2 regions of the Bittarella massiliensis (ex Durand et al. 2017) genome follow, and region 1 is predicted to be linked to the other one. Evidence: predicted binding sites of a transcription regulator. Region 1 holds the regulator's gene; the other holds the start of a gene.

Region 1 (3,863 bases):
GAGGACCACCTTCTGGTCGGCGGCCAGAAAATCGGTCCGCCCCAGGGTCAAAAAGAGCTCTTCCGGCTCTTGGATGCAGGCGTCCCGGTACTCGCGCAGGGGCTCGATGATCAGTTCCGCCAGGGTGCCGATGCCGATCATCCCCTCGCAGAAGACCAGTTCGCACCGGTGCCCCGCCAGATGGATGGATTTATTTAAAAAGTCGGAGCTGTTTTGCACCAGCGCCCGCAGGGCGACGATGTTCTCCGTCAAATCGGCGCACAGTCTCATTTCCATCACCTCTCTCTGGCCTATTCTGGCCTTTTTTCCACCGCTTCATACATAATAGAGGCGGCTGACACCATACTAGCGACAGGTGATGTTATGTTAGTTTTGATTGTGCGCACGACGATACTTTACGCCATCGTCGTCATAGCCCTGCGACTGATGGGAAAGCGGCAGATCAGTGAGATGCAGCCCTCTGAATTGGTGACCACCATCCTCATCTCCAATATTGTCTCCCTCCCCATCGAGAACACCGATATCCCCATTTTGGCCGGCATCCTGCCCATCTTCCTGATCATCTGCTACGAGGTGTTCCTCTCCTTTTTCTCCCTCAAGAGCAACCGCTTCCGCAAGATGGTCACCGGTACCCCCATCGTGGTGGTGCGGGAGGGGAAGATCGTGCAAAACGAGCTGGAAAAGCTGCGGATGACCGTGGAAGACCTGCTGGAGGAGCTGCGCCTCAAGGACATCTTCTCCCTGGAAGACGTCTACTACGCCATCGTCGAGACCAACGGCAAACTCAGCGTACTCCAGCGCTTCTCCGCCGCCACCGTGCAGAATAAGGACATGCAGATCGCCGGCACCGACCCCACCCCGCAGCTGGTGGTCATCAGCGACGGCAAACTGATGGAACAGGCCCTGCGCGACTGCGGGATCGACCGCCAGTTCGTAGAGGACAAACTGGCGGCCAGCCACTGCCGCATCCCCGACGTCCTCCTCATGACCTGCGACAGCTATCGCAACATTCGCATCGTAAAAAAGGAGGGGAATTGATCCCCCCTTTTCACCCACTCATGCCCGAAAAGGCATTTTACTTTACAGTATATAAGGAGGCGGTTTCGTGAAGCGCGTCATCCTCGCACTGAGCATCTTCGCCCTCTCGGTGGCCCTGGCCGTGACCTCGACCCAAATTCTCACCAACTGCTACAACGACATCAACGGCAGGCTCAACGAGGTCATCTTGCTGGCCACCGACGGCAGCAAACAGCTGCCCGAAGAGAACGAAAAGCTGATGCAGTCCTGGGAGGACAGCAAACAGCTCATCAACCTGTTTACCAACCGCAAAAATGTGGAGGACATCGGGGTGTCCATCTACAAGATGCAGGGCTATTTGGAAAAGGGAGAACTCTCCCTCTACCTGGGTGAGTGCTACGGCGTTCGCTCCAACTTGGAGCACATCCTCAAGGGGGACAACATCACCTGGGAGATTTTGACCTAGTCACCTGCTTTCACAGCGCGCAAAAAGCGACAATGGGGCGCTCGAGAATTCGTTCTCGGGCGCCCCATTGTCGCCTTGCGTGGCAAGGCACTATTGAATGTGGGAAAATCGCTACTTTCCGTCCTTTTGCAGCAGCCGTTTGAGCTCGTCCATAAAGGAGTTGATGTCCTTGAATTCCCGGTAGACCGAGGCAAAGCGCACATAGGCCACCTCGTCGATCGCCTTGAGCTCCTCCATCACCTTTTCGCCAATTTCGGTGGAGGTGACCTCCCCCATCAGGGAGTTTAAGAAGGAGGACTCGATGTCGGCCGCCAACTCTTCCAGCTGGCTCAGGGGGATGGGCCGCTTCTCACAGGCCCGGATCAGCCCGCCCAGCAGTTTGTCCCGGTCGAACAGCTCCCTCGACTTGTCCTTTTTGATGACGATGAGGGGCAGATTTTCAATCACCTCATAGGTGGTGAAACGGCGGCCGCAGCTGAGACACTCCCGGCGGCGGCGGATCTTCTCCCCCTCCTCAGTGGGGCGGGAATCGACGACTTTGCTCTCTGTATAGGAACAAAACGGACATTTCATATAGTTCTTCTCCCTCTCTGTGCCCGCCTTACAGCAAATCCTCCAAAACGTATTGGAGCTGAAGGGGAGCAACTTTACAGTCTACCAGCAGCTGAAAGACCTTTTCAGCCCGCCGGGAGAGCGAAGTGAAATCGGCGATCCGGCGCGATTCCCCGCTCTCACAAGACGTCACTTCAAATCCATAGCCGATGTAGTAGATCTCATTCAGTTCCCGGTACTCTCTGATCAAGTCGTAGCGGATCCTGCTTTGGAGATCTTCTGTATAGGCTGTCTTCACGATCATTTTGATTCCCTCCATACGTGTAATATGGAAGATTATACGTTGGAATCCACAATATGACAACCAAAAACATTCGACAATTTTTTCATCCGCTAAGCAAATGCTCATAAATTTGCTATTTGCACAAATTCGGCTCACATCTGAACAATTTGCCATTTTTCCTGTCGGACAAGGGATGTGCTGTATCGGCCTTTTCACCCGGAGATACAGCTGACCGCCTCCTCCTTCGTTGGGTACTCTCCGCCATCCTGTAAGCCGGAGGAGAGTACCCCCTCCTGCGGGAGAGGGCCTGGGCACCTGCAATGCCGGCCCTCTCTCAAGCGGGGGGCCCTTTTTTGACAGCGCAAGACCGGAGCTTATCCCCCTGATAGGGAAAAACGGCGCTTCAAATCGCCCTTTCTGTGGGTCCCTTATGTGTGTGCCTGCCCACAAAGTTCTGAGGCTCCTTTCCCCTTCCACACCGGCTGAGCGGATGCGGTAAACCCAATCAAGGGGCGGGCTCTCCTCCCCTTTTGTCAGGCGCTTTTTAGTATAGGGGATTTTTTGATAAATTGCAACTCTGTACGGGTCAAAAAAATTCCCGCCGTCCAGCGGACAGCGGGAATTTCTCTGCGCGAAAAAGGGAGAGCCTTATTTTTTCTTTTTGGCCTTGGGCGCTTTGGCGGCTTCGGCCTTCTTTTTGGCTTTGTGCTCCTGCCAAACCACCCACAACGGGCCGCTGATGCAGAGGCTGGAGTAGACGCCGGAAATCATGCCCACGATCATGGGGAAGGCGAAGGTCAGGATGGTGGTGACGTTGAAGATCAGCGCCACGATGCAGACCACGCTCATGGCCATAACGGTGGTGATGGTGGTGTTCATGGTGCGCACAAAACTCTGGTTGATGCTCAGGTTGACCCGTTCGGCCACCGGCATCGAGCGGTGCAACTGGGTGTTCTCGCGGATGCGGTCGTAGATGACAATGGTGTCGTTGATCGAGTAGCCTAGAATGGTCAAAACAACGGCAATAAAGTTGTCGTTGAGGGGGATGCGGCAGAGGGTGAAGACCGCAAAGACCATGACCACGTCATGGAGCAGGGCCACCACAGCCATGACACCCGCCGACCAGCCGCCGATTTTGCGAAAGCGCAGGGCGATGAAGAGGATCATCAGCACGGCGGCAAAGACCACAGCGGCAATGCACTTGAGGAAGAACTCGCCGCCCATGGTGGGATCGACGCTGTCGATCGACTCCTGGGTCAGCTCGTTGGCAGCAAATTTTTCATCGAGCATCGACTGGATCGAACTGACCTTGTCGATGGAGATGGTGCCCGAATTGGGCAGGGAGATCACCACATTCTGTTTGCCGGTGGCGCTGTTTTGCGAGTACTGCAAGTTGAGGTGCTGGCCGTCCAGCGCCGCCTTCATCTCGCTTTCAAAGGAGGATTTGTCCAGCTCGCCCTGATAGGAATAGGTGATGATGGCGCCGCCGGTGAACTGGATGTCCCGCTTGACGCCGAAAATCACCGAGACCAGGATGGTCACCGC
Region 2 (3,863 bases), on a different contig from region 1:
AGAAGTCGTCCACCTTCTTGACGATCTTGGCGATGGCGTCCGGGCAGGAGGTGCAGCTCATCCCCTGCTGGCGGATGGTGGAGGGGCAGCGGATCCCCTTGAGCTGGTCGATGATCTCGTCCGCCGAGATGCCGGAGCGCAGGGCGATGGAAGTGAGGCGTGCGGTGGCCTCCGACTGGCTGGGGCAACCCCCCGCCTTGCCGGTGTTGGTAAAGACCTCCACGATCCCCTCTTTGTCGTAGTTGACGGTGATATAGAGGTTGCCGCAGCCGATCTTCATCCGCTCGGTGAAGCCGTTGACCACCTCCGGCCGGGGCCGGGGCCCGATTTGGCGGGTGGGCAGGGCGGGGACCTCCTCCTCTTTGGAGCCGTCGTTGACCTTGCCGATGTTGAGCACCTGGCTGTCCCGGCTGCCGTCGCGGTAGATGGTCACGCCCTTGCAGCCCAGGCGGTAGGCCAGCATGTACACCTGGGAGACGTCCTCCAAAGTGGCGGTGTGGCCGAAGTTGACCGTCTTGGAGACGGCGTTGTCGGTGTACTCCTGGAAGGCGGCCTGCATCTTTACGTGGTACTCAGGGGTCACGTCGTGGGCGCAGACAAACACCCGGCGGATGTCCTCGGGGATCTCCTCGATGTGGGCGATGGTCCCCTCTTTGGAGATGCGCCGCATCAGCTCGTCGGAGTAGAGGCCCCGCTCCTCCAGCAGCTGCTTGAGCACCGGGTTGACCTCGATGAGCTCGGTCCCGTCCATCACGTTGCGGATAAAGACGTAGGCGAAGACCGGCTCCACCCCCGAAGAGCACCCGGCGATGATGGAGAGGGTGCCGGTGGGGGCGATGGTGGTGACGGTGCTGTTGCGGCGGGCCGCCCCGTCTTTGAGGATGCTCTCTTCAAACAGGGGGAAAGCGCCCCGCTGCTGGGCCAGCTCCTCGCTGGCCTCGTGTCCCACCCGGTTGATGAAGGACATGATCTCCCGGGCGGCCGCCACCCCTTCGTCCGAGTTGTAGGAGATGCCCCGCAGCAGCAGCATGTCGGCAAATCCCATCACCCCCAGGCCGATCTTGCGGGTGGCCTTGGTGGTCTCGTCGATTTTGTCCAGGGGGTACTTGTTCACATCGATGACGTTGTCCAAAAAGTGGACGGCGGTGCGCACCGTTTTTTCCAGCTTCTCCCAGTCCACCTCGCAGCCGTTTTTGCTCTGTTTGAGCATCTTCACCAGGTTGATGGACCCCAGGTTGCAGCTCTCGTAGGGCAGCAGGGGCTGTTCGCCGCAGGGGTTGGTGCTCTCGATCGGCCCCTGGCCGGGGACCACGTTGTCCCGGTTGAGCCGGTCCAGGAAGATGATGCCGGGCTCGCCGTTTCTCCAGGCGCCCTCCACGATCTTGTCGTAGACCATCTTCGCCCCCAGGGAACCCACCACCTTTTTGGTGGAGGGATCGACCAGGTCGTACTCGCCGTCGGCGATCACCGCGGCCATGAACTCCTCGGTGATGCCCACGCTGATGTTGAAGTTGGTGATGTCGGCGTTGTTTTTCTTGCAGTCGATAAACTCCAGGATGTCCGGGTGATCCACCCGCAAGATCCCCATGTTGGCCCCCCGCCGGGTGCCGCCCTGCTTCACCGCCTCGGTGGCCATGTTGAACACCCGCATAAAGCTGATGGGGCCGCTGGCCACCCCGCCGGTGGACTTGACGGCGCTGCCGCAGGGGCGCAGCCGGGAGAAGGAGAAGCCGGTGCCGCCGCCCGATTTGTGGATCAGGGCCGCCTGTTTCACCGCCTCAAAGATGTCCTCCATCGAGTCGGCCACCGGCAGCACAAAGCAGGCCGACAACTGGCCCAGGGGGCGCCCGGCATTCATCAGGGTGGGGGAGTTGGGGAGGAACTCCAGGTTGGTCATCGCCTCGTAGAATTCCTTTTCCAGCGCCTCGGTGGAGGCGCCGCCGGTATAGGGCTTGTCCGCCCCGGCGATGGAACCGGCCACCCGGTGGAACAATCCCTCCACCGTCTCGGTCACCTTCCCGCTCTCGTCGCGTATCAAATACCGCCGCTCCAGGACGGTCTCTGCATTCTTTGAAACTGGCATTTCGCTTCTCTCCTCTTTCTTCGATCCGGGGCTTTGCCGCCCCGCAGAAAACCGCTGGTCGGCCATAACACCATATATTGTATCACTGCTAGGGTATAGGGGCAATATCTGTTATCGATCCAGCGGCCCGAAAAATAGAGAAGATTCTTCCCCCCTTTTGTGCAGAAGGGAAAATATCGAGTTTCCAATATTTTCTTGGCCGGTTTTGCGGGCGGACGAGAAAGGGAAAGAGAGACAGGGCCGCGCCGGTTTGGGCGGGGCCGACGGCGGCGAAGGGGGCGTAGGAGGGGCAGAAGGGGTGGAGAGAAGCGATGGAAGGGGGTGACGAGGAGACGTTCCGGCAAACCCGTCCCCGCGTGGCGTGGGGCCCCCCCTGAACCGCCTGCCCAACTTTGCCTGTAAATGGCTCGGGGGAGGAGAGGCCGCTGGGGGAAAAGGGGCGCTCCTCCGGCAGCTTCCCCCCAGCCTCTTTCCGCAAAAGCGCCCTTCCCTTCCTCTCTGTCTCCCCCTTTGCGGCAAAAGGAGAGGGCGCGCCCCCCTCTCCCGGGAAGGCGCGCCCTCTTCTATTTCTCGCGGGAAAACTCAGCTGTTTTTCCCCTGTATGTACTCGTCAATGGCGGTAGCGGCCTTTTTGCCCGCCCCCATGGCCAGGATGACGGTGGCTGCGCCGGTCACGGCGTCGCCCCCGGCGTAGACCCCCTCGCGGGAGGTGAGGCCGGTCTCCTCGTCGGCGATGATGCCGCCCCACCTCTGGGTCTCCAGCCCCGCGGTAGTGGACTTGATCAGCGGGTTGGGGGAGGTGCCGATGGCCATGATCACGCAGTCCACGTCCAGCACGAACTCCGAGCCCTCTTTTACCACCGGGCGGCGGCGGCCCGACTCGTCGGGCTCGCCCAGCTCCATCTCCACGCACTCGATGCCGCCCACCATCTTGTTCTCGTCGGGCAGGATCTGTACCGGGTTGCACAGCAGCTTGAAGATGATGCCCTCTTCCTTGGCGTGCTCCACCTCTTCGCGGCGGGCGGGCAGCTCCACCTCCGAGCGGCGGTAGACGATGTAGACCTCTTCGGCGCCCAGCCGCTTGGCGCAGCGGGCCGCGTCCATGGCCACGTTGCCGCCGCCCACCACGGCCACCTTTTTGGCGTGCTCGATGGGGGTGTCGGCCCCCTCTTTGTAGGCCTTCATCAGGTTGACCCGGGTCAAGAACTCGTTGGCCGAGTAGACCCCCTTCAGGTTTTCCCCGGGGATGCGCATGAACCGGGGCAGCCCCGCGCCCGAGCCGATAAAGACCGACTCGAAGCCCTGCTCGAACAGCTCGTCGATGGAGAGCACCTTGCCGATGACCATGTTGGTCTCCACCTTGCAGCCAAGGGCCTTTAGGCCGTCGATCTCCTTTTGCACGATGGCCTTGGGCAGCCGGAACTCGGGGATGCCGTAGACCAGCACCCCGCCGGCCAGGTGAAGGGCCTCAAACACGGTCACGTCATAGCCCTTTTTCACCAGGTCGCCGGCGCAGGTCAGGCCCGAGGGGCCCGAGCCGATGACGGCCACCTTGTGCCCGTTGGGGGCGGGGCGCTGGGGCGCCTCGGTGCTGTGGCTGTTGTGCCAGTCGGCCACAAACCGCTCCAACCGGCCGATGGCCACCGGCTCCCCCTTGATGCCCCGCACGCATTTCCCCTCGCACTGGGTCTCCTGGGGGCAGACCCGGCCGCAGACGGCGGGGAGGGAGCTCTGCCGGGCAATCACCTGATAGGCCCCCTCAAAATCCCGCTCCTTCACC

The links. Region 1 encodes NrdR, which represses ribonucleotide reductase genes. Its sites were predicted from a motif close to CACNANATNTNGTG; they were not measured.
Region 2: the regulator NrdR is predicted to act here: its motif matches at 2,152-2,165, upstream of GT748_RS08275 (vitamin B12-dependent ribonucleotide reductase).

What each region holds. Positions count from the first base shown of each region.
Region 1 covers NZ_WWVY01000005.1:60,120-63,982, forward strand. The annotation lists gene GT748_RS07350 (spore germination protein) at 1-270, opposite strand, end outside; gene GT748_RS07355 (DUF421 domain-containing protein) at 364-1,038, shown strand; gene GT748_RS07360 (DUF4363 family protein) at 1,106-1,483, shown strand; gene nrdR (transcriptional regulator NrdR) at 1,595-2,056, opposite strand; gene GT748_RS07370 (DUF6514 family protein) at 2,085-2,339, opposite strand; gene secF (protein translocase subunit SecF) at 2,967-3,863, opposite strand, start outside.
Region 2 covers NZ_WWVY01000006.1:65,640-69,502, forward strand. The annotation lists gene GT748_RS08275 (vitamin B12-dependent ribonucleotide reductase) at 1-2,083, opposite strand, end outside; gene gltA (NADPH-dependent glutamate synthase) at 2,666-3,863, opposite strand, start outside.